One region of the Pectobacterium nicotianae genome, then DNA from elsewhere that is predicted to be linked to it. Evidence: predicted binding sites of a transcription regulator. Region 1 holds the regulator's gene; each other region holds the start of a gene.
The links. The regulator LexA, encoded in region 1, represses DNA repair genes until DNA is damaged. The targets are predictions, from matches to a motif close to TNCTGTATGTACATACAGNA.
Positions count from the first base shown of each region.

Region 2: a site for LexA is predicted at 3,152-3,171, ahead of sulA (SOS-induced cell division inhibitor SulA). Genes of this name have one in related genera too.
Region 3: a site for LexA is predicted at 1,352-1,371, ahead of uvrB (excinuclease ABC subunit UvrB). Genes of this name have one in related genera too.
Region 4: a site for LexA is predicted at 6,132-6,151, ahead of rmuC (DNA recombination protein RmuC). Genes of this name have one in related genera too.

Region 1 covers NZ_CP096821.1:4,245,660-4,253,340, forward strand. Annotated here, with positions in the region: gene MYB54_RS18845 (LysR family transcriptional regulator) at 1-753, opposite strand, end outside; gene MYB54_RS18850 (pirin family protein) at 867-1,565, shown strand; gene zur (zinc uptake transcriptional repressor Zur) at 1,713-2,222, shown strand; gene MYB54_RS18860 (CsbD family protein) at 2,280-2,489, opposite strand; gene lexA (transcriptional repressor LexA) at 2,939-3,547, opposite strand; gene MYB54_RS18870 (diacylglycerol kinase) at 3,658-4,023, opposite strand; gene plsB (glycerol-3-phosphate 1-O-acyltransferase PlsB) at 4,151-6,646, shown strand; gene ubiA (4-hydroxybenzoate octaprenyltransferase) at 6,786-7,649, opposite strand.
Region 2 covers NZ_CP096821.1:1,819,169-1,826,849, reverse strand. Annotated here, with positions in the region: gene MYB54_RS08185 (YccF domain-containing protein) at 1-178, shown strand, start outside; gene yccS (YccS family putative transporter) at 199-2,334, shown strand; gene MYB54_RS08175 (TfoX/Sxy family DNA transformation protein) at 2,349-2,969, opposite strand; gene sulA (SOS-induced cell division inhibitor SulA) at 3,193-3,699, shown strand; gene ompA (porin OmpA) at 4,062-5,147, shown strand; gene matP (macrodomain Ter protein MatP) at 5,302-5,760, opposite strand; gene MYB54_RS08155 (AAA family ATPase) at 5,938-7,681, shown strand, end outside.
Region 3 covers NZ_CP096821.1:3,094,506-3,102,186, reverse strand. Annotated here, with positions in the region: gene MYB54_RS13910 (hypothetical protein) at 1-283, shown strand, start outside; gene MYB54_RS13905 (hypothetical protein) at 284-712, shown strand; gene uvrB (excinuclease ABC subunit UvrB) at 1,597-3,609, shown strand; gene MYB54_RS13895 (VOC family protein) at 3,638-4,069, shown strand; gene yvcK (uridine diphosphate-N-acetylglucosamine-binding protein YvcK) at 4,045-4,977, opposite strand; molybdenum cofactor riboswitch at 5,264-5,412, shown strand; gene moaA (GTP 3',8-cyclase MoaA) at 5,400-6,389, shown strand; gene moaB (molybdenum cofactor biosynthesis protein B) at 6,424-6,942, shown strand; gene moaC (cyclic pyranopterin monophosphate synthase MoaC) at 6,961-7,455, shown strand; gene moaD (molybdopterin synthase sulfur carrier subunit) at 7,452-7,681, shown strand, end outside.
Region 4 covers NZ_CP096821.1:4,643,470-4,651,150, reverse strand. Annotated here, with positions in the region: gene MYB54_RS20710 (starvation-sensing protein RspA) at 1-600, shown strand, start outside; gene MYB54_RS20705 (GntR family transcriptional regulator) at 604-1,317, opposite strand; gene argE (acetylornithine deacetylase) at 1,372-2,523, opposite strand; gene argC (N-acetyl-gamma-glutamyl-phosphate reductase) at 2,726-3,730, shown strand; gene argB (acetylglutamate kinase) at 3,768-4,541, shown strand; gene argH (argininosuccinate lyase) at 4,603-5,976, shown strand; gene rmuC (DNA recombination protein RmuC) at 6,196-7,681, shown strand, end outside.

The DNA of each region.
Region 1 (7,681 bases):
TTGTGCAACCATCGGGTAAGGCATAGTCGCGACGCCTAATCCCGCCAGCAGCGCACGCCGTTTATCATCCAGCGAACTCACCGTCAGACGTTGCTGTTTATCCAACAGCTGCACGGTCAGTACCGGGCGTTCGCGCGCGGTATCTGCCACCGCAATCCCACGGTATTTTACCCGAGTTGCATCCGACAGCGGTTCAGGCTCCTGATGAATCGGATGATCTGGGCTGGCGACATAAACGTTATTCATCGTATACAGCTTGCGGGTATTCATTTCGGAAGACGCGCGAAAATGCATGTCTGGCGCAATCACAATATCGGCACGCCCTTGCTCAAGACGCTCCCACGCCCCCGCCAGCACTTCCGTCAGAATCGATACCTGCGTATTGGCTTTGAGCGCCAGTTTATCGATTAACGGGAAAATTCGCTGAGTCGGAATCAGCGCTTCCGTCACAATCGTCAGATGCGTTTCCCAACCGCGCGCCAGCGCTTCTGCGTCCGTCGTGAGCTTATCTGCAGCTTCCAGCAGGATACGTCCGCGTTCCAGCAGCATCCGCCCGACATTCGTGAATTTAGTACGATGCCCGGAACGATCGAACAGCACCACATCTAACTCTTCTTCCAGTTTCTGCATGGTATAACTCAGTGCCGAAGGCACCCTACCCAGCTCGTCTGCCGCAGCGGCAAAGCTGCCACGGCGATCGATCGCATCCATCACCCTCAAAGCTTCCAGCGTCAATGCTCGTTCTTTCGCCATCTTCGTACTCATTCAGGAATTTTGAACATACCCACCAGATTAACTAGCTAACAATCCAACGTCCACACAATTACTATCAGTTCAATAAATAATTCTCTGGGGGGATAACAATTATGATCACACGAAGAGCAGCGGGGCAATGCGGCCAGGCCGACTATGGCTGGTTGCAGGCGCGCTATACCTTTTCTTTTGGTCACTATTTTGACCCACAGCTGCTGGGCTACGCGTCTCTGCGCGTGCTCAATCAGGAAGTATTGGCACCGGGGGCATCATTCCAGCCACGAACCTACCCACGGGTTGATATTCTGAACATTATTCTTCAGGGCGAAGCAGAATACCGCGACAGCAACGGCGGCCACATTCAGGCCAAAGCCGGAGATGTGCTGCTGCTCTCTACGCAGCCAAACGTCAGCTATAGCGAACATAATACCAACGCCAACAAACCGCTGACGCGGCTGCAATTATGGCTGAATGCCTGCCAGACCCGCGAGAACAGCCCGTTGCAGCGCATGGGGTTGAGTTCAGTGAACCATACGCTGCTTGCCTCACCGGAAGGTGAACACAATAGCCTGCAACTGCGCCAGCAGGTTTGGGTTCACCATGTCGACCTCCAGCAGAATGAGCAAAGCACAATCGCGCTACAGGGGAATCAGGCCTACCTCCAGCTGATTCACGGTTCAATGGCGGTAAAAGGCAATCAGAACAGTGAAACACTGCACTGTGGCGACGGAGCCTTCATTAAGGAAGAAACGGCGTTGACGCTACAGGCAGAGTCGCCTTTGCGGGCACTGCTCATCGATCTGGTCGTGTAACGCTTCTGTCCGTTGTTTTTGCAGGGGCTTCTGTTCGTTGTTTTTACAGGAAGTGGTTTTCGCAGGAAAACGCCGCCAGTTCGGCGTTTTTATTCAGTCGTGGTAAGATATCCGTCTTGTTCCTCAATGCGTCAGGGTGATATGACAATGGATTCAACCAAACAGGACAAACTTCTTGCCCAGGCTGAACAGATTTGTCAGCAGCGCGCTGTGCGTCTCACGCCGCAGCGGTTAGAGGTTTTACGCCTTATGGCACAGCAGTCCGGTGCTATCAGTGCTTATGACCTGCTGGATCTGCTGCGCGTTTCTGAACCTCAGGCGAAACCGCCGACCGTCTATCGCGCGCTGGATTTTCTGCTGGAACAAGGTTTCATTCATCGCGTCGAATCCAACAACAGCTATGTGCTGTGTCACCATATCGAAGACCACAGCCACACGTCCGCCCTTTTCATCTGCGACCGCTGTGGGCAAGTCACAGAACGTCAAACCGAAGGCGTGGAAGAAACGCTGCGTAGTCTGGCTCAACAGTCGGGATTTACGCTGCGTCACAGCGTGGTGGAAGCACACGGGTTGTGCGGAGGCTGTCAGGAAGTTGCATCATGCAAGCAGCCGGATCATTGCGATCACGACCATAGTGTTCCGATTAAAAAACGATAGCCCAAGGGCTATCGTTTTTTCTGTGGAGAGAGACATCACCTTTGTTACCCGTGATAGCTACCAGTGATATTTGTGGTGCTCTTCCCAGTGTTTCACTTCTTTCTCTGCCGCTTCTTTTGCGTACCCGTAGCGTTCCTGGATTCTCCCCACCAGTTGGTCACGTTTACCTTCGATGACCGTCAGATCGTCATCCGTTAATTTGCCCCATTGCTCTTTCGCTTTACCTTTAAACTGTTTCCAGTTACCGCTGGCTTGGTCTTTATTCATAAGAATCTCCGTACCTTAGGTGCATTGCGCATAAACGAATCGTGACTAACGACTCATGCGTCAGTTTCAGATAAATAGTTTTATTCAGTAAGCAGCATCATAACTATGTGAACCATGACGGTGCTCTTCGCCACTGTTTCCCTTGATTACCGGGCTATCTAAATGTGATGGCTAATGATCAATCGACAAACGATCAATCAAGATAAAAATGCTTACCTTGATAAAAATTATAGTCGAATATTTCACTTAACATGAAATATCAGGAATCTGTGACTGGAATGAACGTTAAGAAAGGGAAGATCACCGAAAAAAGCAGTGAAAAAACAGAAGGATAATGGGGATCATAGAAAACGCGCGCGAAATGTAACTAAATATATATGGTTAGCAGATTAACAGACTGAACATGATGCACTGACCCAGACGGACGAGCAGTGCATCTCTGCGAATGGTTAGCTCCAGTCGCTGTTACGAATCACGCCAACCGCCAAGCCTTCTATCGAAAAGCTTTGCTGACGTAGATCGACAACAATCGGGGCAAACTCTTCATTTTCAGCGAGGAGGTGTACCGTATTGCCCTGCTTTTTCAAGCGCTTCACCGTCACTTCATCGTCAATACGCGCGACGACAATCTGACCGTTACGCACATCTTCTGTTTTATGCACGGCCAGTAAATCGCCATCCATAATACCGATATCTTTCATCGACATGCCGCTCACCCGCAGCAAAAAATCAGCGCTGGGTTTGAACATCGCAGGGTCAACCTGATAGTGACACTCGATATGTTCCTGTGCCAGCAGCGGTTCACCTGCGGCCACGCGACCAACCAGAGGAATACCTGTCTCTTCTTCCATCAGTAGACGAATACCACGAGACGCGCCCGATACAATCTCAATCACGCCTTTGCGCGCCAGCGCTTTAAGATGTTCTTCAGCCGCATTGGGAGAGCGAAACCCCAGCTGTTGAGCAATTTCCGCGCGCGTTGGCGGCATTCCGGTCTGCGCAATATGATCGCGGATCAGGTCATAAACCTGCTGCTGCCTTGCTGTTAATACTTTCATTCCGCCCCCTGGTTGTTTATACAGTCTTGCTGTGAGTATATACAGGTAAGCCACAATTGGGAATGGAGATATCGGTAAAGCTCCTGACTTTTACTCATTTATGCGCGCCGTCAGGCAAAATGTTGCCAGAGGATGCTGCCCCAGACGACAGCGGCTAACAAGATGGCAACAAAGACAGCCGCCGAGCCAATATCTTTCGCCCGACCGGATAATTCGTGGTGCTCGAGACCAATGCGATCGACCACGGCTTCAATGGCGCTATTGGCCAGCTCAAACAGCATAATCAGTACCACAGACCCAATCAGCAGCAGTTTTTCGACCAGCGTAACCGGCAGTAAACACGCGATAATGACGCCGACAAGGGTCAGTATCGTTTCCTGACGAAATGCCGCCTCATGCTGCCACGCCTGCTTCAGCCCCTTAAAGGAATAACCGGTCGCCTTAATAATCCGGGTCATCCCCGTTGCTTTATTCATTTATCCTCCTCTATTTATGCAAAATAGTTCGCATTTTAACGCGCTTACGTTGTCTCATCACCACAGATCTCCGGCGCAGTTTCTGGTATCCTTGCGGCGCATTGCTAACAAGAGGCTCCATGTTGTTATGTCAGGTTGGCGTAAAATTTACTATAAATTATTGAATCTCCCACTGAAACTGCTGGTGAAGAGCAAAGTTATTCCCGCAGATCCGGTGGTCGAGCTGGGGTTAGACCCCTCACGTCCTATACTCTATGTTCTGCCTTATAACTCTCAGGCGGATCTCTTGACGCTACGAGCGAAATGCCTGGCATTGGGGCTACCCGATCCCTCGCAGTCGTTCGAATTCAATGGCGTCGAACTGCCTAGCCACGTCTTTATCAATGACGGGCCGCGCGTCTTCCGCTATTACGTTCCCAAACAGAAATCCGTCAAGCTGTTCCACGACTACCTGGATTTGCATCGTGCCAATCCAGATTTAGACGTACAGATGGTGCCGGTTTCTGTGATGTTTGGGCGTTCTCCGGGTCGGGAAGGCCACGCTCAGGCCGCACCACACCTGCGCTTGCTCAACGGTATCGAGAAATTCTTCGCCGTCCTGTGGCTAGGCCGCGACAGCTTTGTCCGCTTCTCCAGCCCGGTATCGCTACGCTATATGGCGACCGAGCATGGTACTGACAAAACCATAGCCCACAAACTGGCGCGTGTCGCACGTATGCACTTCTCCCGCCAACGTTTGGCGGCAGTTGGACCACGTTTACCGGTGCGTCAGGAGCTATTTAACAAGCTGCTGGATTCCAAAGCGATCAAGAAAGCCGTGGACGACGAGGCGCGCAGTAAGAAGATTTCTACTGAGAAAGCGCAGCAGAACGCTATTGCGCTGATGGAAGAAATCGCCGCTGACTTCTCCTACGAAGCCGTGCGTCTATCGGATCGCGTATTAAGCTGGACGTGGAACCGCCTTTATCAGGGGATTAACGTCCACAACGCCGAACGCGTTCGCCAGTTGGCGCAGGATGGTCACGGCATTGTCTACGTGCCCTGCCACCGCAGCCACATGGATTATCTGCTGCTATCCTACGTCCTGTACCATCAAGGCTTAGTGCCGCCGCATATCGCCGCCGGCATCAACCTGAATTTCTGGCCAGCAGGGCCGATCTTCCGCCGTCTTGGCGCGTTCTTTATTCGCCGTACCTTCAAAGGCAACAAACTGTATTCCACGATTTTCCGTGAATATCTGGGTGAGCTGTTTGCCCGCGGTTATTCGGTTGAATACTTCATGGAAGGCGGACGTTCACGCACAGGCCGTCTGTTAGAGCCGAAAACCGGTACGCTGGCGATGACCATTCAGGCCATGCTGAGAGGCGGTACACGCCCTATCACGCTGGTACCGATTTATGTCGGTTACGAGCATGTGATGGAAGTCGGCACCTATGCGAAAGAGCTGCGCGGTGCAGTGAAGGAAAAAGAAGGCTTTATGCAGATGGTGCGCGGTTTACGCAAACTGCGTAATCTCGGCCAGGGATACGTGAACTTCGGTGAACCTCTCCCGCTGACAACCTATCTGAACCAGCATGTTCCGCAATGGCGTGACGCGATTGATCCGATTGAAGCACAGCGCCCGAGCTGGCTAACGCCGACGGTGCAGGATATCTCTATGGATATCATGGTGCGCATCAACAATTCTGCGGCAGCAAATGCGATGAACCTGTGCTCTACGGCCTTGTTAGCCTCGCGCCAGCGCTCGCTGACGCGTGAACAAATGCACGAACAGCTGGATTGCTACCTCCAGCTGCTGCGCCAGGTGCCTTATCACAAAGATATTACGGCACCGAAGAAGACAGCGGATGAACTGCTGGAACACGCGCTGGGCATGAACAAGTTTGAAGTCGAGAAGGATAGCATTGGCGATATCATCATTCTGCCGCGCGAGCAGGCGGTACTGATGACGTACTACCGCAATAACATCCAGCACCTGTTGGTCTTGCCGTCGCTGATCGCCAGCATCGTCATCCACCATCGCCGGATTACGCTTGCCGAAGTAGTACGGCAAATCGCGCTGATCTATCCGCTGCTGCAAGCTGAGCTGTTCCTGCACTATTCCAAAGAGCAGTTGCCGGACGTGCTGGAGACGTTGGCTAATGAACTGATTCGACAAGAGCTACTGTGCAGCCGTGACGGTCAATTAGCCATCAATCCGCCGCGCATCCGTACGCTGCAACTGCTGTCAGCAGGCGTGCGTGAAACGCTGCAACGCTATGCAATCACGCTGTCTTTACTGTGTGCGAACCCAGGGATCAACCGTGGAACGCTGGAGAAAGAAAGCCGGAACATGGCGCAGCGTCTGTCCGTCCTGCACGGTATCAACGCGCCGGAATTCTTTGATAAAGCGGTGTTCTCAACGCTGGTCGCGACCTTACGTACAGAAGGATATATCACCGACAGTGCGGAAGCGGCACAAGGCGATATCGTGGCAATCTACAATATCCTCGGCGATCTGATCACCCCGGAAGTGCGGTTGACTATCGAAAGCGCCAGCTCATCCGCTGAAATGGAAGCCGCCAGTCAGGTGGAAACCAATAGTCAGCCGGTAGAAAAGCTCGAAGAGACAAAGCAGGATTAACCGGACAATCACGGGAAAATGGCGGACGACGCGCCGCCATCAAGCCGTGAATACGTTTGGCATGACAAGCACTTCTGAGCATTCCATCATAAAAAAAGCAGCGAGAAATCGCTGCTTTTTTTGTCTCTGTCGGTTAGCCCTATAGGCCAAACAGTACGCCAATGAATATCGCCATACCCGCGTATTTATTATTGTGAAAGGCTTTGAAACAGGCATCACGCTCGCGCCCAGCGGTCAGGGTTTGCTGGTAAACAAACATCCCCGCAGCCACCAGCAGCGAAATAGTGTATGGCATTCCTAATCCGGTGGTGATGCCCAACGCCAGCAGCAACGCCAGCATACTGAACTGCAGCAACCCAATGATAATATTGTCAAACCGGCCAAATAGGATCGCGGTAGATTTCACGCCGATCTTCAGGTCGTCATCACGATCCACCATCGCATATTGGGTATCGTAGGCGACCGTCCAGCAAATATACGCGACAAACATCATCCAGCAGCTCGCTGGCAGGCTTTCACTCACCGCCGCGTAAGCCATCGGGATTGACCAGCCAAACGCCGCGCCCAGCACAAACTGAGGAAGATGGCTGACCCGTTTCATGAACGGGTAGACCCACGCCAGAACCAGCCCCGCAACGGACAGCCAGATCGTCATCTTATTCAGCGTCAGCACCAGGCCAAACGCCAACAAGACCAGCACGACAAACAGCACCTTGGCCGCTCGTTCGCTCACCTCACCGCTGGGCAATGGGCGAGAAGCGGTACGTTTTACATGGCCGTCAAAATGGCGATCGGCATAATCATTGATGACGCAGCCCGCCGCACGCATCAAGAAAACGCCAGCGACAAAAACAAACAGCGTCCACGGTGCAGGTGCCCCGCCTCCCGCTAGCCACAGCGCCCATAGCGTTGGCCACAGCAGCAACAGAGAACCTATCGGTTTATCAATTCGCATCAAGCGACAATAAGCCAGCCATTTCCCTGCTGTAACACTTCTTTCCAAGGATTTATCTCCTCAAATTACCTGCCAACCTT
Region 2 (7,681 bases), 2.4 Mb from region 1:
TTGCCTGTCGCACATCATTACAGGCATCGCACAGTGCATTACGATCATTGGCATTCCTGTTGGCATCGCCAATTTTAAAATTGCCGCCATCGCGCTGTGGCCAGTAGGGCGTCGCGTGGTTTCCGTCGAACTGGCGCAGGCAGCCAGGGAAAACAATGCCCGCCGCCACTTTCGCTAACGGCATCTAAGGATATTACGTTGCTCACCTTCGCCTCAGGAATTCGCCGCTATGTGTATAACAGCAGTTGGCTGTATACCATTCGCATCTTTATTGCACTGAGTGGTGCGGCGGCAGTTCCCTGGTGGCTGGGTCAGCCAACATCGACAATCCCCGTAACGCTTGGCGTCGTCGCGGCCGCCCTCACCGACCTTGACGATCGCCTCACCGGGCGTCTGCGTAATTTGTTCATTACGCTGGCCTGTTTTTTTGTCGCTTCCGTCTCGATCGAACTGCTTTTTCCCCACCCCTGGCTATTTGGTCTTGGTCTGGCGGTATCGACCTGCGGCTTTATTCTGCTCGGCGCATTAGGGCAACGCTATGCAACCATCGCATTCGGCGCATTGCTGATCGCGATTTACACCATGCTGGGCATATCCCTTTACGACAATTGGTATCAGCAGCCCATCATGCTGCTGATCGGGGCCTCGTGGTACAACCTGCTGACACTATTCGGCCATGTGATTTTCCCCATCCGCCCGTTGCAGGACAACCTCGCACAGTGTTATCAGCAGTTGGCACGCTATCTGGATGCCAAAGCCAACCTCTTCGATCCCGATATTGAGGAAGAAACTGACAAGCCCTTAATTGATGTCGCGATGGCAAACAGCCAACTGGTTGCGACACTCAATCAGACCAAGTCATCGCTGTTAACTCGCCTGCGGGGCGATCGCGGCCAGCGTGGAACGCGTCAAACGCTGCACTACTATTTCGTCGCACAGGATATTCACGAACGGGCCAGTTCATCGCATGTTTACTATCCGCAATTGCGTGAGAAACTGCGTTATAGCGACGTCCTATTTCGCTTTCAGCGCCTGCTGAGTAGGCAGGCCAAAGCCTGTCAGCAGCTATCGCAATCCATTCTGCTGCACCAAAAATATCAGCATGACGGCCGCATTGAGCGGGCTTTCGTACATCTTGAATCCGCTATTGCGCGTATCGCTGCCAACAACATGGCAGATGCCTCGCAAATTAAGGCACTCACTTATCTATTAAATAATTTACGCGCCATTGATGCCCAGCTAGCGACTATCGAATCCGAACAGGCCATTGAGCAAGAGAACAACCCGGAAAACACGCTGGCAGACGACAAAATCACGGGCTGGAGTGACATCCGCTTACGTATTAGCCGCCACCTGACGCCGCAGTCAGCACTGTTTCGTCATGCTATCCGTATGTCCGTGCTGCTCTGTAGCGGCTACGCATTAATTCAGATAACGGGCTTGCAACACGGTTACTGGATCCTGCTCACCAGCCTGTTTGTTTGTCAGCCCAACTATAATGCCACTCGGCGGCGACTGACGTTGAGAATCATCGGGACATTGACCGGTATTTTGCTCGGCTTACCCATCCTGTACTTCGTTCCTTCGCTGGAAGGACAGCTCACGTTGATCGTTATTAGCGGCGTACTATTTTTCGCTTTTCGCAACGTGCAGTACGCCCACGCGACCATGTTTATTACGCTGCTCGTCCTGCTCTGTTTCAACCTGTTGGGTGAAGGCTTTGACGTTGCGGTGCCACGCATCATTGATACGCTACTCGGGTGTGCCATCGCCTGGGCGGCGGTGAGTTTTATTTGGCCGGACTGGCGCTTTCGCGGTCTGCCAACCGTCATCAATAAGACACTGGACGCTAACTGCCGTTATCTTGATGCGATCATGGTTCAATATTATCAGGGGAAAGATAATAGCCTGCCTTATCGTATTGCCCGCCGCGATGCGCATAACTGCGATGCCGAACTGGCATCCGTTGTGTCGAATATGTCTTCAGAACCTCATGCGACCAGAAGCAAGCTGGACAGCGCATTCCGCTTTATGTGCCTGAATCATACGTTGCTAAGCTATATTTCGACGCTCGGCGCACACCGCGGGAAAATTACCTCAACGGAAACGCTGCAATTGCTGGATGATGCCGTTTGTCATGTTGATGGTGCGCTACACTGTAGCGAAGAGGAAAGTTTACGTATCAATCAGGGATTGAAAACCATTACCGCCAGTCTTCAATCCCTCTCACCCGAGTCAGACAGTAAAGAATCATTAATTATTCAGCAAATCGGCCTGTTGATCGGTCTCTTACCTGAACTCGTACAGCTAAAAAATGACATGATGACACAGTGAAACAGACGCATCCCTCAGTGCTTTGGCCCTTTGGAAACCGCATTGCTTTTATACCATTCCAACAGTTCATTGCGGATACCGCGAGGGAGTGCCGCCTGATGTGTGCCACAAATGGCGCCAGCAAGCGCCAATAGCACGTTAACACTCAGATTAGCGCGAACCTTCCGCAACTCGAGATAGCTGTTTTTGGCACCATAATGCTGTAATTCATCGACATTCTTGATCCCTGCTTTCCACAGCAGCCGTTCGATATCGTGGTTAAGATTCGGAAGATCCTTTAACCGCCCGTTGGTACTTCTGACTGCCTTATCATACTGCGCCCCTCCCAACGCCAGATGGGCGAAATACAATAGCTGCTCAGATTCTTGCCATAATGCTTCATCGACAAGAAAGTAATTCAACGGAACGGGCATACCGCGCTTGGTATAAATCAGATTAGGCATATCACGCTGCTGAAAATATTTTTCATCCTTCTTACTGGCGCGAAGATAAAGCTCCCCTTCCGACACCAGTCCAAAAATCGTTTTATTTGCTGCGATGCTGTAGCCACCAAATTGGGAACGTGAAGTGATGTCCCCCAAAGATGAAAAAGACTGCTGAGATTGCAAAATCCTTTTTTTGCATAATTGCTTCATTGCCATAATCCTTAGTATTGAAATGATCTCGTCCTGAACAATTAAAAATATCTGTAGCAGGAACAAATAATTAACCACAGCCCCGATGCGGCTTCAAACAGTAAATGTGTTTACTGTCTCTTGCATAAGGAATATGCGAAGCGCTTTCAAAAAATCAGGTTGATTTTCACGCACACAGCGGATACTGTATGTTCATACAGTAACACTATGGGTAGAACTCATTATGCGTACGCAATCAATCCGCTCTCACAACATCGAGCCGTCATCATTTTCTGCAAATCAACACGCTGCGGAGCCCTCGGTTGCCACAGGTGGAATTATCAGCGAAATCGTGTATAACGCCGATCAGCCCATAGTCACACACCTGTTATTACCGCTCTTACAGCAGCTAGGCACGCAGTCTCGTTGGCTGTTATGGCTTTCGCCGCAGCAAAAATTGAGCCGCCCTTGGGTCCAGCAATCTGGGCTGCCGTTGGATAAAATGGTGCAACTCCACCACATCAATCCGCTGTTTACCGTTGATGCCATGGAAAGAGCTTTGCTGACAGGGAATTACAGCGCTGTTTTATGCTGGTTACCGCACGAATTGACGGAAGAAGAGAAGGTTCGGTTACGGCACGCCGCACAGGCAGGAAATACGTATGGCTTTATTATGCGGCCAGAAAGTGCTGGCGCTGACGCCTATAGACTGTTTCCTAGCCTTAAAATTCATTCGACATTGTATCATTAAGTAAATTAAGAATTTTCTCAGCCCATTCAGGTTATATGTCTTATCGATCGCCGCAGAGCGGTATTCTGCGGGCTTTTTGGATATATTTGATACAGCTAAAAGGCGTAAGATCTGTCAAAAGCATCTACTATTTGTTAGCAAGTATGTATGAATCGTGCGATTTTCTTATGACGCAAATCACATCATACTTGTAACTTTCTCATCACGTTGTAGACTTTAACTCGCTGGAGTTGCTCTTTTATAACGTCAGTTGACTGACAGTGAGTCATAAATAAGGGCAAAGTCTCCGACCAAAGGATTTTAACCAAAGGTTTATTAGCCCTCCGGGTTAATTGCCGATTTGGATGATAATGAGGCGTAAAATGAAAAAAACAGCTATCGCAGTTGCAGTGGCACTGGCTAGCTTCGCGACCGTCGCGCAAGCAGCTCCTAAAGACAATACCTGGTACACCGGTGGTAAACTGGGTGTGTCTCAATTCCACGATACTGGTTTCTACGGCAATGGTTACACCGGTATCAATAACAACCCGATCAAAAGCAAGTTAGGCGCTGGTGCATTTGTTGGTTATCAAGCCAACCCGTACCTGGGCTTTGAACTGGGCTACGACTGGCTGGGCCGCATGAAGTATGCAGGTTCTACTGCTAACGCAGCAGACAGCGCGAGCTTCAAAGCACAGGGCATCCAACTGGCTGCTAAACTGAGCTACCCAGTTCTGCCTGATCTGGACGTTTATAGCCGTCTGGGTGGTATGGTATGGCGCGCAGACAGCCACGCGGCTATCGGCGGCGGCGACATCAACAACGACGACACTGGCGTTTCTCCGCTGGCTGCAGTTGGTGTTGAATACGCTATCGACAAAAACTGGGCTGCACGTGTTGACTACCAATGGGTAAGCAACATTGGTGATGCTGGTACCGTTGGTGCCCGTCCAGACAACCTGCTGATGAGCGTTGGCCTGTCTTACCGTTTCGGCCAAGATGACCGCGTAGCACCAGTTGTTGCTCCTGCTCCAACTCCAGCTCCGGCTCCAGTTGTTGAAACCAAGCGTTTCACGCTGAAATCTGACGTCCTGTTCAACTTCAACAAAGCAACGCTGAAAGCAGAAGGCCAGCAATCACTGGATCAACTGTACACCCAGCTGAGCTCTCTGGATCCGAAAGACGGTTCCGTTGTTGTTCTGGGCTTCACTGACCGTTTAGGTTCAGAGCAATACAACCAAGGCCTGTCCGAAAAACGCGCACAGAGCGTCGTTGATTACCTGGTTTCTAAAGGTATCCCTGCGAACAAAGTCTCTGCTCGTGGTCTGGGTAAATCTCAACCAGTTACCGGTTCTACCTGTGACAACGTGAAACCTCGTGCTGCGCTGATCGACTGCCTGGCACCGGATCGTCGCGTAGAGATCGAAGTTAAAGGCATCAAAGACGTTGTAACTCAGCCTCAGGCTTAAGTTATTAACGAAAAAAAACCTCGCTTCGGCGAGGTTTTTTTTATGAAGAACATCCTTGTCTGTCACCCTTCGGGCCGTTGGTACGCAACGTTGAAAAACGCTCCCTGCGTTTTTTATGCATGTTTGTCAGCGCGATAAATGACAAAAACACCGATCACGTCTCGTCTTTATTCAGAATGGCTTTAAGATCCTGTTTAAGCAGCGACATCTGGCTGGCATATTTTTCTTTGTGCTCAGCGTCTTCGATTAACTGTACAATCGTTTCTGATAAGGTCACCCCACGTCTCTGAGCCAGAGCCGCAAGGCGCTGCCAGACCAGGTATTCCAGATCGATAGATTTCTTGCGTGTATGCTGGTGCTCTGCGTTGAAATGACGTTTACGCCGTGCACGAATCGTTTGCTTCATCCGGTTTTCTAAAGAGGGATTCATACACTGTGCAATCCACTCCAGCACTTTCACCGGCTGATTTTCCATTTTAAGCAATGCCTGTACGGCGTCATCCGCAGCACTTTGCTCGAGAAAACGCGTAATCTCTTCTCCCTCCCGATGCTTCTTCACCAGGTATTTCCATTTCCACCCGCACTCAAGATTTTCTAGTTGTTGATATTTCATATTAAATTCTTCAGTGACCGCGTAACGTGACTTTCAGCATAACAGTTTTCCCTGATTTTGACCGCTTTCTGGCGGCTTTCTGACAGCTTTTAAGATGATTAGCCAAACCTGGTCTGAGCTTCAACGTATGAAAGATGACGGAGAGATGACTCTCCTTATGCGAAGTCTAGATTATTCTTGTATAATCACGCTTTTCCTTCAGACGATTACATTGATACTTTGACCAGTAACCGACTCTCATGGCAGCATTTACTGCCCAATAATACGCCTTATCAAACGCTATTCACTCAGGCAGCTCAGCTTGCTCCTGCTGAATTCTCCGCTATTCAGTCGCGTCTGGCAGACAGCCTGACGCTCTTTTGCCACCCTCGTTCCCCTTCCCGCTTTATGCTGTTGAAAGCGCAAGAGAATGATGAATATATGGCATTGATCGCCCGTGCGCTAAGCGCCATCAGGCCAGACTCCGGGGCGATACATGGCAGTAAATATATCATTGAGGGTCGTCATATCCGGGTCGAACCCGCCACACAGCCTGCAGATAATTTTGCCGCACAGCAGCTCTGTGGTTATCAGGAATGGATTGAACCTGAACAACTCTTCGGCTGCGTACGCAGTTTTCACGATGAAATCACGCTGCATCCAGGACTGATTCATCAGCTCAACGGCGGCACGTTGATCCTATCAGCCAGAACGCTGCTGGCTCAGCCATTGATGTGGCTGCGTCTGAAGCAGATTATGGCTGAAGGTATTTATCGTTGGCAGTCACCAGACGAGCGCAAGCCACTTCCTGTTGATGTGCCACCGATGCCGCTTGATATTCGCCTAATCATTCTCGGTGACCGTGAAAGTCTGGCAGATATTCATGATATGGAGCCGGAATTAGGCGAACACGCTATTTATGGCGAGTTCGAAGCACAATTGCAGTTGATTGAAACGGATGACATGGCGCGCTGGTGTTCCTACATCAACGCACTATGCAGCGAAAATCAACTACCGTTGCTGGACGCCGATGCCTGGCCGGCATTAGTGAACGTTGCGATACGCTACAGCGGCGATCAGGGTAATTTACCATTATGCCCACGCTGGCTAATCGGTCAGTTAAAATATGCGTCGCTATATGCCAGAGATGGCCAAATCACGGAGCAGGCGCTGGTTGACGCCGTTGCCGCTCGCCAATGGCGTGAAGGCTACCTTCGTGAACGTATGCAGGATGAAATAGAATTAGGCCAGATCCTGATCGAAACAGAAGGCGAAGTCGTCGGCCAGATTAATGGACTTTCAGTATTGGAATTCCCAGGCTACCCCGTTGCCTTTGGCGAGCCGACACGTATCAGCTGTGTGGTTCACGCTGGCGACGGTGAATTCACCGACGTTGAACGCAAAGCCGAACTTGCTGGCAATTTACACGCCAAGGGTATGATGATTATGCAGGCTTTCCTGATTACGGAACTGGAGCTTGATCAACAGCTGCCTTTCTCGGCTTCCATGGTCTTCGAGCAGTCGTACAGCGAAGTTGATGGCGACAGCGCCTCACTGGCAGAGCTGTGCGCGCTGGTTAGCGCCCTCTCCTTGCGGCCAATCAATCAGCAGTTCGCTGTGACCGGCTCCGTCGATCAATTTGGTAACGTGCAACCCATTGGCGGCGTGAATGAGAAAATTGAAGGTTTCTTTGAGGTCTGCCAGCGTCGTGGATTGACGGGAACACAGGGAGTGGTTTTACCTGCGGCTAATTTACGCCATCTCTGTTTACAGGAAGATGTCGTTGAAGCGGTACGCGAAGGGAAATTCCACCTTTTCCCGGTAGAAACTGCGCCGGAAGCGTTGTCATTATTGACCAATTGCGCTTATGACGATGAACAGCAGCCAAACCTGCTGTCCGCCATTCGTGAGCGAATTGGGCAACTGACACCGCAAGAACGTA
Region 3 (7,681 bases), 1.2 Mb from region 1:
GGCTGTTGATGGTATGCATTATTTCTCTGAGCTTAAGCCGATTAGCAGGGACGAGGCATTAAAACGCTGGGATTTTTACGGCCCTATCGGTGCGTTTAAGAATCAATCATTCCGGCCACTGCTCTTCCCCGATCCGGAGAAAAATCCTAATGCACGGCCCTATTTCGGCGTGTTGCCTGCATTTATGACGGCAATAAAGCCTTATGCTCCGGTTCCGTCTGAAAAGGTGGGTATTGCGGTTGATGATGGATCCGAAGTGATTCTGCGCTATTTTGGAGGATAAATGGCGACGCTATATCGTTTGCTGCGGAATTTGATCATTACCTGTGCTGTCGTGGGGCTGCTGTTGTTCTTTTTTATCTTTTTCTTTCAATTAGATGGTATTGAATACTATACCATGGAAGATAAAGCTCTTTACGACGACCTCACTGATGAGATAGTCAAAGATGCACCGCGGATATCGACGGTTTACCAGTTTGTGCATGCTCCTCCAGAGGGGCCTGGCTCGGAAGTGAGCGCGGTTCATTTTGAAGACACCACGGATATAGCGTCTCTAAGGAACTATCTTATTTCAATCGGTTGTACCCGTGAAAAGGTAGAACAAGGCTGGGAAGAGTGGCTGAGTAAAGATAGCACCAAGAGAATCGTGCTCTCTGTGGATCAGGAAAGAAAGATGGTTGGTATGCAGGTGGTACTGTTGCGAACGTTGTAGATATGAGCGTTTTTAGCAAACCCTTCGCCTGCGTTTAATCAAGCACCGGTTTTTGTTGTTTTTTACTGGCATCTGTTTCATGAGTGTAAAACCTACATTTTCATGCCGATTAATAGCTAAAACCTTCTTGAGTTTTCCCCTAACTCCCCGTCATGCCTGAATTGTTGCGATTTAGCCCTCTGCTGTTTTTAGTCTTTTTCCGTCTAATACTTATGCGATAAATCACAGAAAGAGTGTGAAGAAAATCCATATCAGGGGGAATCGCGAATGAAGCGGGTATTTCTCTAACTCAGTGCTGATGCGGGGTTGTGGGAGTTATCCACCATTTCTGTGGATAACTATGTGTATTATGGATAGACAACGCGCCCTAACCGAGAGCTGGCGCGGGTTGTCGCCAGGTTGACGCTATTCTCCACGGTTTTGATAATCTATTTATTATCATATGCTTAAGTAAAATCAAGCGTCTTGAACATCAATGGGGCGTAGTTGCATAAATTAACGTCATCGGGCATCTCCGCATGTTACATTTTTACCAAATCTGGGGATAAATGATGATGATTTTATCTGGTAGATTGAATATGAATGTGCTAGCAAATTCATTTGTCGATTAATCATCCAATCCAGAGATAATTTCCTTGATGCTGTTTTTATATCCAGTATCATTGCGGTGGCGAATTTCGTCATTGGCATTCAAAATAAAGCATCGCGTGTCACACCTGTCAGTGTCGTCGCTGTCAGGGTGATAACGGTACGACGAGGGATGACGATGACACCTCGCTGCCGTGCCTGAAATCGTCAGTCTGTGCCTTTTACCTGCCTCCGAGCATCCACCCACGAACATCGCATTGCGCGATGGGTAATAACGATAAGTAGCGTGCTTAACGATGAGTAAAGTATTTACACTGAATTCCGACTTTAAACCGGCAGGCGATCAGCCTGAGGCCATTCGTCGTTTAAAAGAGGGCCTGGAAGACGGGTTAGCGCACCAAACGCTGCTCGGGGTAACAGGTTCAGGTAAGACGTTCACGATCGCCAACGTGATTGCCGACCTCAATCGGCCGACGATGATGTTGGCACCGAATAAAACGCTGGCAGCTCAGCTGTATGGCGAAATGAAAGAATTCTTTCCTGATAATGCCGTCGAGTACTTCGTGTCGTACTACGACTATTATCAGCCAGAAGCTTACGTTCCAAGCTCGGATACCTTCATCGAAAAAGACGCGTCGGTTAACGAACATATCGAACAGATGCGCCTTTCCGCGACAAAAGCGCTGCTAGAGCGGCGCGATGTGATCGTCGTGGCCTCGGTATCCGCGATCTACGGTCTGGGCGATCCCGATCTCTATCTGAAAATGATGCTGCACCTGACGCAGGGCATGCTGATTGACCAGCGCGCTATTTTGCGACGCCTGGCCGAATTACAGTATTCACGCAATGATCAGGCGTTTCAGCGCGGTACGTTCCGCGTGCGTGGTGAGGTGATCGATATCTTCCCTGCGGAATCTGACGAAATCGCGCTGCGTGTTGAACTGTTCGATGAGGAAGTGGAGCGGCTGTCGCTGTTTGACCCGCTGACGGGGCATGTCCTCCAGACGGTGCCGCGCTATACCATCTATCCGAAAACGCACTACGTCACGCCGCGTGAGCGTATTTTGCAGGCGATGGAAGACATCAAGGTTGAACTGGCCGACCGTAAAAAGGTGCTGCTGGCCAATGACAAACTGGTGGAAGAGCAGCGGCTGAGTCAGCGCACGCAGTTTGATCTGGAGATGATGAACGAACTGGGCTACTGCTCCGGTATCGAAAACTACTCGCGCTACCTTTCTGGTCGCGGTCCCGGCGAGCCGCCACCGACGCTGTTTGACTATCTGCCTGCAGACGGGCTGCTGGTCATCGATGAATCCCACGTCACGGTTCCTCAGATCGGCGGTATGTATCGCGGTGACCGCGCGCGTAAAGAGACGCTGGTCGAATATGGTTTCCGGCTGCCTTCGGCGCTGGATAACCGACCGATGAAATTTGAAGAATTTGAAGCGCTGGCTCCACAGACGATCTACGTCTCTGCGACGCCGGGTAACTATGAATTGGAAAAATCGGGCGGTGAAGTGATCGATCAGGTGGTGCGTCCCACCGGATTGCTCGATCCCATCATCGAAGTGCGGCCTGTCGCAACACAGGTGGACGATCTGCTTTCCGAAATTCGTCTGCGTGCCGCGATTAACGAACGGGTACTGGTCACCACGCTGACCAAGCGAATGGCGGAAGACCTGACGGAGTATCTGGAAGAACACGGTGAGCGGGTACGTTATCTGCACTCGGATATCGATACCGTCGAGCGTGTGGAAATCATCCGTGATTTGCGCCTTGGTGAGTTCGACGTGCTGGTGGGTATCAACCTGCTGCGTGAAGGACTGGATATGCCTGAAGTGTCGCTGGTGGCGATTCTGGATGCCGACAAAGAGGGCTTCTTGCGCTCTGAACGTTCCCTGATCCAGACGATTGGCCGTGCGGCACGTAACCTGCGCGGCAAAGCCATTCTCTACGGCGACAAGATTACGGCATCAATGGCAAAAGCGATTGGTGAAACGGAGCGTCGCCGCGAGAAGCAGGAAGCCTACAACGCCGAGCACGGCATTGTGCCGCAGGGAATCAATAAGAAGATTTCCGATATCCTGCAGTTGGGGCAGCCGACGAACAAAGGCAAAGGGCGTGGCAATCGTAAAGCGGCAGAGCCAGCAGTACGCTATGAACTTATGACGCCGAAGGCGCTGGAGCTGAAAATCCGCGAGTTGGAAAGCAAGATGTTGACGCACGCGCAGAACCTTGAATTTGAAGAGGCAGCTGCGCTACGCGATGAAGTACAAGCACTGCGCGCACAATTTATCGCTGTATCTTAACGATGCAAGCGCTCACTGAGGATCAATGATGGATCAGACTATACCGGGTGTAGAAGTGCTGTTTGTGGCGGGTTTTGGGCCGATCGTGAAATCGCTTTCTGCCAGCCATGCGCTCTATGTTGATACGCTGAAGCTGCCGCTGAAGCCCGTTGCGGAAGGGAGCGACTATCTGGTGAGCGATGAGATGGGGGGCGTGAAGCATTTCGCGTTGTGGCCGCTGTCACAGGCTAGCGAGTCCTGTTTTGGGCACGGAAGTTGGCCTACGGATCTTCCTGAACCGCAAAGCTGGCTGGAGTTCGAAGTGACTGACATGGTGGAAGCGACCAGCACGCTGAAAGCGCAAGGCTATGTGTTGCTGGTGGAAAACCGTCTTGAACCTTGGGGACAGCAGGTCACGCGTTTCCTGAGTCCCGAAGGCATTCTGATTGGCGTGACTTATACGCCGTGGTTGCGGGGTTGAGAGCCCAACAGCTGTAGCGCACGATCGATGGCCTGGCGCAGTAACTCACGGTCGTGATGGTGAGGAACATCTTCTGCTGCCAGCGCCTGCTGCACGACCAGCCGGTCGCCAATCTGGCTGATATCGACTTTTGGACCGACAATCGCAGCATCAACCACGGGTTTCCCTACCTTGTGTTCAATCCAGGATAGCTTCTCCACCAGCGTCAGGCGGGCAGCGGGGTTGCTCTGCTCGCTGCCCAGATTGCCGATGTACACCATGGGGGCTGGCGTGCGGCGGAGCGCCTGTGTCAGATCATCTAGCAGCAACAGCGGCATCAGGCTGGTCAGAAAGCTGCCGGGACCAATCAAAATCAGGTCAGCCTTTGCGATGGCATCAATCGCCTCGCGCGTGGCCTGCACCGTCGGGTACAGCATCAAATCTTGTGGCAAGGCTGCCAACTGATCGATCTCGACTTCACCATAAACGGGGTTGCCCTGTTCATCAATTGCCATTAAATCGACAGGATGCTCGGACATCGGAATTAAAAAAGCGTCCACTTTGAGCAGGTTGCGAATCAGGTTAATGGCTTCCAGCGGTCGCACGCTCAGGTGGTCGAGCGCTTTTAGCATCAGGTTACCCAGATTGTGTCCGGCCAGTTCCCCGTTACCGTTAAACCGATACTCAAACATCGCAGATGCCACGCTGGGCGTCGTAATGAGTTGATTCAGGCAGTTGCGGGTATCGCCCCAGGCAATACCGCCTTCAGAACGACGGATGCGGCCAGTCGAGCCGCCGTTATCTGTCGTCGTGACAATGCCGGTTAGCCGTGAACCCAGGGAAGAGAGCGAAGACATCACACGACCTAAACCGTGTCCACCTCCGAGTGCGACAACCCTGTCGAGGTCGGCCAACGTGCGATTGCGCATAGAAAACCTTATGAATGAGTCAGAGGAATATGAATAACGTGTGACAATTGTCGCTAAGGTAGCTGATTTCACCTTAAAACGCGAAAAATCCTCACGCAGGCATGACCTGAGACAATTTCTGCCGCGTATTTTTCCGTATGCTGTACACCATAAGATATTGAAAATTCGCTATATATTTATTTATATATCGATTTTGAGAGTGGTTGACTGTGCTTTTTCGCAGTAGACTGCTTAATGAAATCACGATTCCTGATCGGTTATCTCGCTGCTGTTTAACGGATAACTGAGCTGAATCAAACTCCTAGCCTTGGTGCCTAAGTGATGCGCGTAGTGCGCGTGATACGGTGCCCTGGCCGTGGCCTTCGCGGTCACCAGGGTGCGAGGCAGAAATGCCTGCATCTCCCGAATTTGGAAAGGTGTTTATGGTGAGTCAACTGACTGATGCGTTTGCGCGCAAGTTCTACTATTTGCGTCTGTCTATCACAGACGTCTGCAATTTTCGCTGTACCTACTGTCTGCCGGATGGTTATCAGGCCAATGGCACTAATCCACATCGCTTTTTATCACTCGATGAAATTCGTCGCGTCAGCCGCGCCTTTGCCGAATTAGGGACGGAAAAAGTCCGCCTCACCGGTGGTGAACCGTCTTTGCGCCGTGACTTTGTCGATATCATCGCAGCCATTCGTGAAAACCCCGCGATTCGCACGCTGGCGGTCACGACCAACGGCTATCGCCTTGCGCGGGACGTTGCACAGTGGCGCGATGCAGGGCTAACGGCGCTGAACGTGAGCGTGGACAGTCTGGATGCACGCCAGTTTCATGCGATTACCGGGCAGGACAAATTCCGGCAGGTGATGGATGGCATCGACGCTGCCTTTGACTGTGGCTTTGCCAAGGTCAAAGTTAACACGGTGCTGATGCGTGATGTGAACGCGGGCAGCCTGCAAACCTTTCTCGACTGGATTAAACACCGCCCGATTCAACTACGCTTTATTGAGCTGATGGAAACCGGAGAAGGAGGCGATCTGTTTCGCCGCCACCATGTTTCCGGCGAGGTGATCCGCCAGCAACTGTTGCAGCAAGGCTGGCAGCAGCAGCAACGTGCACGCAGCGACGGCCCGGCGCAGGTGTTCAGCCATCCTGACTATCAGGGCGAAATCGGGCTGATTATGCCGTATGAGAAAGATTTCTGCCTGAGCTGTAACCGCCTGCGAGTCTCGGCCATAGGGAATCTTCACCTGTGTCTCTTTGGCGAACAGGGTATCCCACTGCGCGATTTACTGGCTGACGATCGTCACCTCGATGATTTGAAAATGCGTATCTCGGGTGGATTATCGACGAAGAAGCAGACCCATTTCCTGCATGAAGGGAATAGCGGCATCACGCAAAACCTGTCATTTATCGGCGGTTAATCCGCGACATCACTGATTCTTAAAGGAGCCTGACATGAGCAAAGTCAGCAGCGAATTTGTTTCTCTCAATCTTGCGGTTCTGACCGTTTCCGAACGCCGTACGGCGGAAGATGACACCTCCGGCGACTATCTGCGTGAAGCGGCGCAGTCTGCGGGGCACCACATCGTCGACAGCGCCATCGTGAAAGAGAACCTGTACCAGATTCGGGCACGGGTATCGGCGTGGATTGCCAGTGACGACGTGCAGGGCATTTTGATTAATGGTGGGACGGGTTTTACCGCAGGGGATGTGGTGCCGGAAGCCATTGGCGTCTTGTTCGATCGGGAAATTGAAGGTTTCGGCGAGCTGTTTCGCATGGTGTCGTACGAAGATATTGGTACGGCGACGCTGCAATCCCGTGCGCTTGCCGGTCTGGCTAACCAGACGGTGATTTTCGCTATGCCGGGTTCAACTCGTGCCTGTCGAACCGCATGGGAACGCATCATTCAGGAACAGCTGGATGCGCGCCAGAAGCCGTGCAATTTTTACCCGCACGTGAAAAAAACCTCTTAACGGTAAGCCTTATTCATTATGTCATCATCTAAGCCACAATTGACCCACATTAACGCCGCTGGTGAAGCCGCGATGGTGGATGTGTCCACCAAAGTTGAAACCGTGCGCGAAGCCCGCGCGGAAGCCTTCGTTGAAATGGCACCGCAGACGCTGGCAATGATTATTGCCGGCAGCCACCACAAGGGCGATGTGTTCGCCACCGCACGCATCGCCGGCATTCAGGCGGCGAAACGGACCTGGGAACTGATTCCGCTTTGTCACCCGCTGCTGCTGAGCAAAGTCGCTGTCGAGCTGGAAGCGCAGCCGGAGCACAATCGGGTTCGCATTGAATCCGTGTGTCGTCTGACGGGGAAAACCGGCGTGGAGATGGAAGCACTGACGGCGGCCTCCGTCGCCGCGCTGACCATCTATGACATGTGCAAGGCCGTGCAGAAAGACATGGTGATTGGTCCGGTGCGTCTGCTGGCGAAAAGCGGCGGCAAATCCGGCGACTTTACGGCGGAGGGCGCATGATCAAGATTCTGTTTTTTGCACAAGTTCGTGAGCTGATCGAGACAGACAGCCTGTCGCTGCCTGCTGAGTATGCCACCGTAGAAGACGTCCGGCAGGCGCTATGCCAACGTGGCGCACGCTGGGCGCTGGCGCTGGAGTCCGGCAAATTGCTGGCTGCGGTGAACCAGTCGCTGGTTGAGCTCACGCATCCGTTACAGGACGGCGATGAAGTGGCGTTTTTCCCACC
Region 4 (7,681 bases), 400 kb from region 1:
CACATCCTGCATGATGTTCATGAGCGCTTGTTCCCGAATCAGGCCGTGCAGTTCGCCAAAGCGGTAGAAGCCTATCGCCCCTATTTTATCGAAGACATTTTGCCGCCTGCGCAAAATGAGTGGCTGGCGCAGATCCGCAGCCAGAGCGCAGTGCCGCTGGCGACTGGGGAGCTGTTTAATAACCCCGCCGAGTGGCAGAATCTGGTGATTAACCGTCAGGTTGATTTCATCCGCTGCCATGTCTCACAGATTGGCGGGATTACGCCGGCACTGAAGCTGGGCGCATTCTGTCAGAATTTTGGTGTCCGTCTGGCGTGGCATTGTCCGCCGGATATGACGCCTATCGGCGCGGCGGTCAACATTCATCTGAATATCCATTTGCACAACGCCGCTATTCAGGAATTTGTCGCTTACCCGGAAAATACCCGCAAGGTCTTCCCGCAGGCGGTGGAGCCGGAGAAGGGTTATCTGTATCCGATTGAGCGCCCCGGTATCGGCGTTGGGATCGATCTGGACGCGGCGCGGCGGTTCCCCGTCGTCTATCGTCCGCACGAGTGGACGCAAAGCCGCCTGCCAGATGGCACGATGCATACGCCTTGAGTCTTACGGCGACTGGCGGAAGGTCAGGTTATCGCGGTTGAAGGGGATAACGTAGGTACAGGCGTAGTTAATGTCGATGATATCGCTCGATTCGTACACGCGACCGCCCTGTAAAATACCGCGATTAAGAATATGCATCGCCGCCGTGCCTTTCTTGCAGCCCAGCAGCTCAGCCTGTGCTTTGGTGACGTTAACCGCCTGATAATGCGTCAGGTAGTGTGAAATCGCGTAGCCCTTGCTGAGCACATACTGCTGAATCGAGCTTTCAATAATCTTCTGGCTCATGTCTGGGAAATCCGCGGCAGGCATCTTCGATATCTCGATCTGCACCTTGCGGTTATCGACGTAGCGTAACCGGCTGAATTCCCATATGAACGTATTTTCGCTGATAGCAAAAACCTGTTGCTCTTCTCGCGTCGGTAGCCGCTTATGCAGGCTAAGCAGACGGAATGAAATCTGATTAAATTTCTTTTCGGTAATCGAGTTATACACCAGCGGATTGCTGCGTACGCCCTGATTAATGAAGTTACCCGAGCCCTGTACCATATGGATCGCGCCGATGCTGGCGAGCTTTTCCAGTGCCTGACGGATGGTAAAACGCGACACGCCGTATTCCTCCGCCAGTTGGCGTTCCGGCGGCAGCTTTTCCGGCAGCGGATCGGTGTGCTGATAGATTTTGCTCAGTAAATCCTGCGCGATGAAGTCTTTCTTTTTCATGAGCTGTCTCAAAATAGCCCTGCCAGCGTAGCTGACAAGGCCGCTTGCATCGGATCAGTGGTGACAGAAGTGATGAATCACCTGCGAGATCAGGTCACGCGTTGGTTTGATAAACTTGGTATCAATATATTCATCCGGCTGGTGCGCCTGCTCGATCGAGCCCGGCCCCAGAACCAGCGTCGGGCACAGCGTCTGAATAAACGGCGCTTCGGTGCAGTAGTTAACGATTTCCGTTTTCGTCCCCAGCAGCTTCTCTACGACTGACACTAGACGGTGATCGGGCGGGCACTCATAGCCAGGAATCGGAGGGTGCAGCTCGCTGATGGTCAACCGACCCGGCCAGCGCTGGCTGACAGGCTCAAGCGCTTCTGACAGCAGTCCATCCAAATCGTTAAGCGTAATGCCCGGCAGCGGACGGATATCCATATGCAGTTCACAGCAGCCGCAGATGCGGTTAGCGGCATCGCCGCCGTGAATGTGGCCGAGGTTCATGGTCGGGTGAGGAATGTGGAAAATCGGGTTGTGATAGCGTTCCTGTAGCGTGTTACGCAATACCAGCAGATGAGAAATGGCTTCGTGCATCAGTTCAATCGCGTTCACGCCACGCGAAGGATCGCTGGAGTGACCGGACTGCCCCTGAATGCGGATTGCGTTGGACATATGACCCTTGTGGGCGCGCACCGGTTGCAGAGACGTCGGTTCGCCGATGATGGCGCAGTCCGGGCGAATCTGCGTGGATTCGGAGAAATACTTGGCACCGGCCATGGTCGTCTCTTCATCTGCCGTTGCCAGCACATAGAGCGGTTTCGTTAGCTTAGTCGGATCGATATCGCGTAACGCATCCAGAATAAAGGCAAAGAAGCCTTTCATATCCGCCGTACCCAAGCCGTACAGCTTGTTGTCATGTTCGGTCAGCGTGAATGGGTCGCGCGTCCAGCGACCATCGTCGAACGGGACGGTGTCGGTGTGGCCTGCCAACAATAAGCCACCTTTTCCTTCACCAATCCGCGCCAGCATATTAAATTTATTGAGGGTGCCGGGGACCGGTTGGACTTCCACATGGAAGCCGAGATCGCCGAACCAGCCTGCCAGCAGGTTGATTAAGGTATGATTACTTTGATCGAGCGCGCTGTCGGTGGCACTGATGGACGGTGTGGCGATCAATGCCCGATATAGCTCAATAAAAGGGGGTAAATTCATCTTCACTGTTGACAGCCTCTGGTTAGGGTAGTATCAATATTCATGCATTTATTTTGAATAAAAATACAATAATGCTCGGCGAAAGGAAACCCAAAGGTACGGCGATGGCGATTCGTCACTTTCACTGAGTTTCGCGGGTGAACAGCGTACCGACGCTGGTGAGCCCTGTTACCTGTTCCATAGATAAGTAAGAAGGTATACGGATCCCATGCTGAATACGCTGATTGTTGGTGCAAGTGGTTATACCGGCGCTGAGCTTGCGCTCTACCTGAACCGTCACCCACAGATGAACATAACCGCTTTGATGGTTTCTGCGCAAAGTGTCGATGCAGGAAAATTGATTTCTGATTTACATCCGCAGCTCAAAGGCATCATTGATGTACCGGTAAAACCGCTGACCGATGCGGAAGAAGCGGCGAAAGGCGTGGATGTCGTTTTTCTGGCGACTGACCACAAAGTCAGCCACGATCTGGCCCCTGTTTTTCTGGCGGCAGGCTGCACCGTTTTTGATTTATCCGGCGCGTTTCGCGTACAGGATGCCGACTTTTATCGTCGCTACTATGGCTTTGAGCATCAGCACCCTGACTGGCTGGCAAAAGCGGTTTACGGGCTGGCCGAATGGCGTGCTGAAAGCGTAAAACACGCGCAGCTGATTGCGGTGCCGGGCTGTTATCCAACGGCAGCACAGCTGGCGCTGAAGCCGCTGCTGGACGCGCAATTGCTGAACCCGGCGCAATGGCCGGTGATTAATGCCGTGAGCGGCGTGAGCGGGGCAGGGCGTAAAGCGTCGATGACCAACAGCTTCTGCGAAGTCAGCTTTCAACCGTACGGTATTTTCAACCATCGTCATGAACCTGAAATTTCAACGCACCTCGGCACGCCAGTGATCTTCACGCCGCATTTGGGCAACTTCGCTCGCGGTATTCTGGAAACCATCACCTGCCGCCTGCAACCGGACGTCACCCAGCAGGATGTTGCCGAAGCCTATCACAACGCCTATCACGATAAGCCGTTGGTTCGCCTGTATGACAAGGGCGTTCCGGCGCTGAAATCCGTTGTCGGCCTGCCGTTCTGCGATATCGGTTTCTCCGTTGACGGTGAGCACCTCATCGTGGTGGCAACCGAAGATAACCTGCTGAAAGGCGCGGCGGCACAGGCTGTGCAATGCATGAACATTCGTTTTGGTTTCCCTGAAACCCAATCGTTAATTTAATGACTACTGGTCCCGACATTTCGAGGCGCGAAGCATAATGAATCCGTTAATTATCAAATTAGGTGGCGTTTTACTGGATAGCGAAGAAGCGCTGGAGCGTCTGTTCACCGCACTGGTGGCTTACCGTCAGGAGCATCAGCGTCCGCTGGTGATTGTGCACGGTGGCGGCTGTCTGGTGGACGAGTTGATGAAGAAGCTGGCGCTGCCAGTCGTGAAGAAAAACGGCCTGCGCGTCACGCCAGCCGATCAGATCGACATCATCACCGGTGCGCTGGCGGGTTCCGCCAACAAGACGCTGCTGTCATGGGCGAAGAAGCATGATATCAACGCAGTCGGCTTGTGCTTGGGCGATGGCGGCAGCACGACGGTTACGCAGCTCGATGAGTCTTTGGGCTTTGTGGGTAAAGCGGAAGCGGGATCGCCTGCGCTGCTGAACACGCTGCTGTCTGCGGGCTACCTGCCTGTCGTTAGCTCCATCGGTATTACGGCGCAGGGCGACCTGATGAACGTCAACGCTGACCAGGCGGCGACGGCACTGGCGCAAACGCTGGGTGCGGATTTAATCCTGCTGTCTGACGTGAGCGGCATTCTGGACGGTAAAGGTCAGCGTATTGCCGAAATGACGGCAGAGAAAGCCGAACAGCTGATTGCTCAGGGCATTATTACCGACGGCATGATTGTTAAGGTCAATGCTGCGCTGGATGCCGCGCGTGCGCTGGGGCGTCCGGTTGATATCGCCAGCTGGCGTCATGCCGAGCAACTACCTGCGCTGTTCAACGGCGTGGCGATTGGTACACGTATTCTGGCGTAAGTCGTTTCTGGGTATGGCATGATGCGATACCAACATGAATTAAATTCTGGGAGTAATCGTTATGGCTTTGTGGGGCGGTCGGTTTAGTCAGGCAGCAGATCAGCGTTTTAAACAATTTAATGACTCACTGCGGTTTGATTACCGTCTGGCGGAACAGGACATCGTTGGCTCGATCGGCTGGTCGAAAGCGCTGGTGACGGTCAATGTGCTCAGCGAGCAGGAGCAGCAGCAACTGGAACAGGCGCTGAATGCGTTGCTGGTTGAGGTACAGGCTGACCCTGAGATGATCCTGCAAAGCGACGCAGAAGACATTCACAGCTGGGTTGAACAGCGTCTGATTGAGAAAGTCGGCGATTTAGGTAAAAAACTGCATACCGGTCGTAGCCGTAACGATCAGGTCGCGACCGACCTGAAACTCTGGTGCAAAGCGCAGATTGCAGAGCTGCTGCTGTCGGTACGCCAGCTACGTCAGGCGCTGGTCACGACGGCGGAAGCGAATCAGGATGCGGTGATGCCGGGTTATACCCACTTGCAGCGCGCACAGCCGGTGACGTTTGCACATTGGTGTCTGGCTTACCACGAGATGCTGGCGCGTGATGAAAGCCGCTTGGAAGATACGCTGAAGCGTCTGGATGTCAGCCCGCTGGGCTGTGGCGCGCTGGCGGGAACGGCTTATCCGATCGACCGTGAGCAACTGGCGGGCTGGCTGGGATTTGCCTCGGCCACGCGTAACAGTCTGGATACGGTTTCCGATCGCGATCATGTGCTGGAACTGCTGTCCGATGCCTCGATCGGCATGATCCACCTGTCGCGTTTTGCCGAAGATCTGATCTTCTTCAACAGCGGTGAAGCGGCGTTTGTTGAGCTGTCTGACCGTGTGACATCCGGTTCTTCCCTGATGCCACAGAAGAAAAACCCGGATGCGCTGGAGCTGATTCGCGGTAAATGCGGTCGCGTACAGGGCGCGTTGACCGGCATGATGATGACGCTTAAAGGCCTGCCGTTGGCGTATAACAAAGACATGCAGGAAGACAAAGAAGGGCTGTTTGACGCGCTGGATACCTGGCACGACTGCCTGATGATGGCGGGTCTGGTGCTGGAAGGTATTCAGGTGAAGCGTCCACGTTGTAAAGAAGCAGCCGAACAAGGCTACGCGAACTCGACAGAGCTGGCGGATTACCTAGTCGCGAAAGGCGTTCCATTCCGTGAAGCGCACCATATCGTGGGTGAAGCGGTGGTTGAAGCCATTCGTCAGGGCAAAGCATTGGAAGCGTTGCCGCTGGCCGATCTGCAAAAATTCAGCGCTGTGATTGGCGAGGATGTGTACCCGATTCTGGCGTTACAATCCTGCCTGGATAAGCGTGCTGCACAAGGTGGCGTGTCGCCGCAGCAGGTCGCTAAAGCGATTAGTTATGCGAAGCAGCGCTTAGCTTAACTCGCCCACCTCTGTTCTGTTCCCCCAGCGTGGTGTTCCGCGTTGGGGGAATTCCACCGTTACCGATCTGATTCTTCTGCAAATTATCATCTATCCATTTTCATATGGAATGCGGCTCGCATTTTTCTGCTCAGCGTCTTCCCCGCCGGAATTGTTTCTGGACATCCATACAGTATCATTTTACCTTGACCGACAGCGTGAAAGGCCTGCGGAGGCAAAGTGGATATCAGCATATTTTATGGTCTGGGCGGCAGTGCAGTGGGTCTGTTGGTCGGGTGGTTAATTGCCAGCCTGATTCATCAGCAGAAGCTGTCGCGGCATGACACCGAACAGCAACTGCTGGCGCAGACATTGCAGCAGACTCAGCAGTCGCTCAGCGAACAGCAGCAGGCAAAGCAGCTGCACGAACAGCGGCTACGGCAAAACGAGCTGGAGCTGCGTACGGTCCACGCTCAACTCTCTGCCAGCCATGAAAAGCTGCAACAGCTCGGTGAACTCCGCGCCGAGTGCGTGCAGCTCAATCAGGAACTACGGACGCTGCGTGAAATCAATAGTGCGCAGGAAGCGGAGCTGCGAGAAGTCACCATTCGGCTGGAAGAAACCCGTATGGCGGCGGAAGAGAAGCAGCGGCTGCTGGCAAACAGCGAACAGCGGTTGACGACACAGTTTGAGAATCTGGCGAACCGGATTTTTGAACACAGCGGCCGCAAAGTGGATGAACAAAATAAACAGAGTCTGGATAAGCTGCTGATGCCGCTGCGTGAGCAGCTTGATGGCTTCCGTCGTCAGGTGCAGGACAGCTTTGGGGCGGAAGCGCGTGAGCGTCATACGCTGGCGCATGAAATCCGCAATCTGCAACAGCTGAACGCGCAGATGGCACACGAGGCCATCAACCTGACGAAAGCGCTGAAAGGCGATAACAAAACGCAGGGTAACTGGGGCGAGGTGGTGTTAAGCCGCGTACTGGAAGCTTCCGGCCTGCGTGAAGGCTATGAGTACCAAACACAGGTCAGCGTGCAGACGGGGGCAAATAGCCGCCTGCAACCGGATGTCATCGTGCGCTTACCGCAGGGCAAAGATGTCGTGATCGATGCCAAGATGTCGCTGGTGGCCTACGAGCGTTATTTCAATAGTGACGATGACGCAGAGCGCAGTGTGGCGTTGAACGAACATTTGCTCTCGGTTCGCAGCCATATTCGGCAGTTGAGCAGCAAAGATTACCAGCAGCTGCCGGGGCTGCGTTCGCTAGACTACGTGCTGATGTTTATTCCGGTCGAACCAGCTTTTCTGGTCGCTATCGATCGCCAGCCCGAATTGATCAACGAAGCGCTAAAGCACAATATTATGCTGGTCAGCCCGACCACGCTGCTGGTGGCATTACGCACTATCACCAATTTATGGCGCTATGAACAACAGAGCCGCAATGCACAGCAGATCGCTGAAAAAGCGTCGCGGCTGTACGATAAACTGCGGTTGTTTGTCGATGATATGGAAGCGCTGGGGCAAGGTTTGGATAAAGCGCAGGGCACTTATCGTCAGGCGATGAATAAACTTTCCTCTGGGCGTGGTAACCTTATTGGCCAGGCTGAGGGGTTCCGTGCGCTGGGTGTAGAAATTAAACGCACAATCAGCCCGTCATTAGCAGAAAAAGCAACGGCCCATGAGCACGCTGAACGCGATGAATTACCGGATTCCGTAGCGCCCG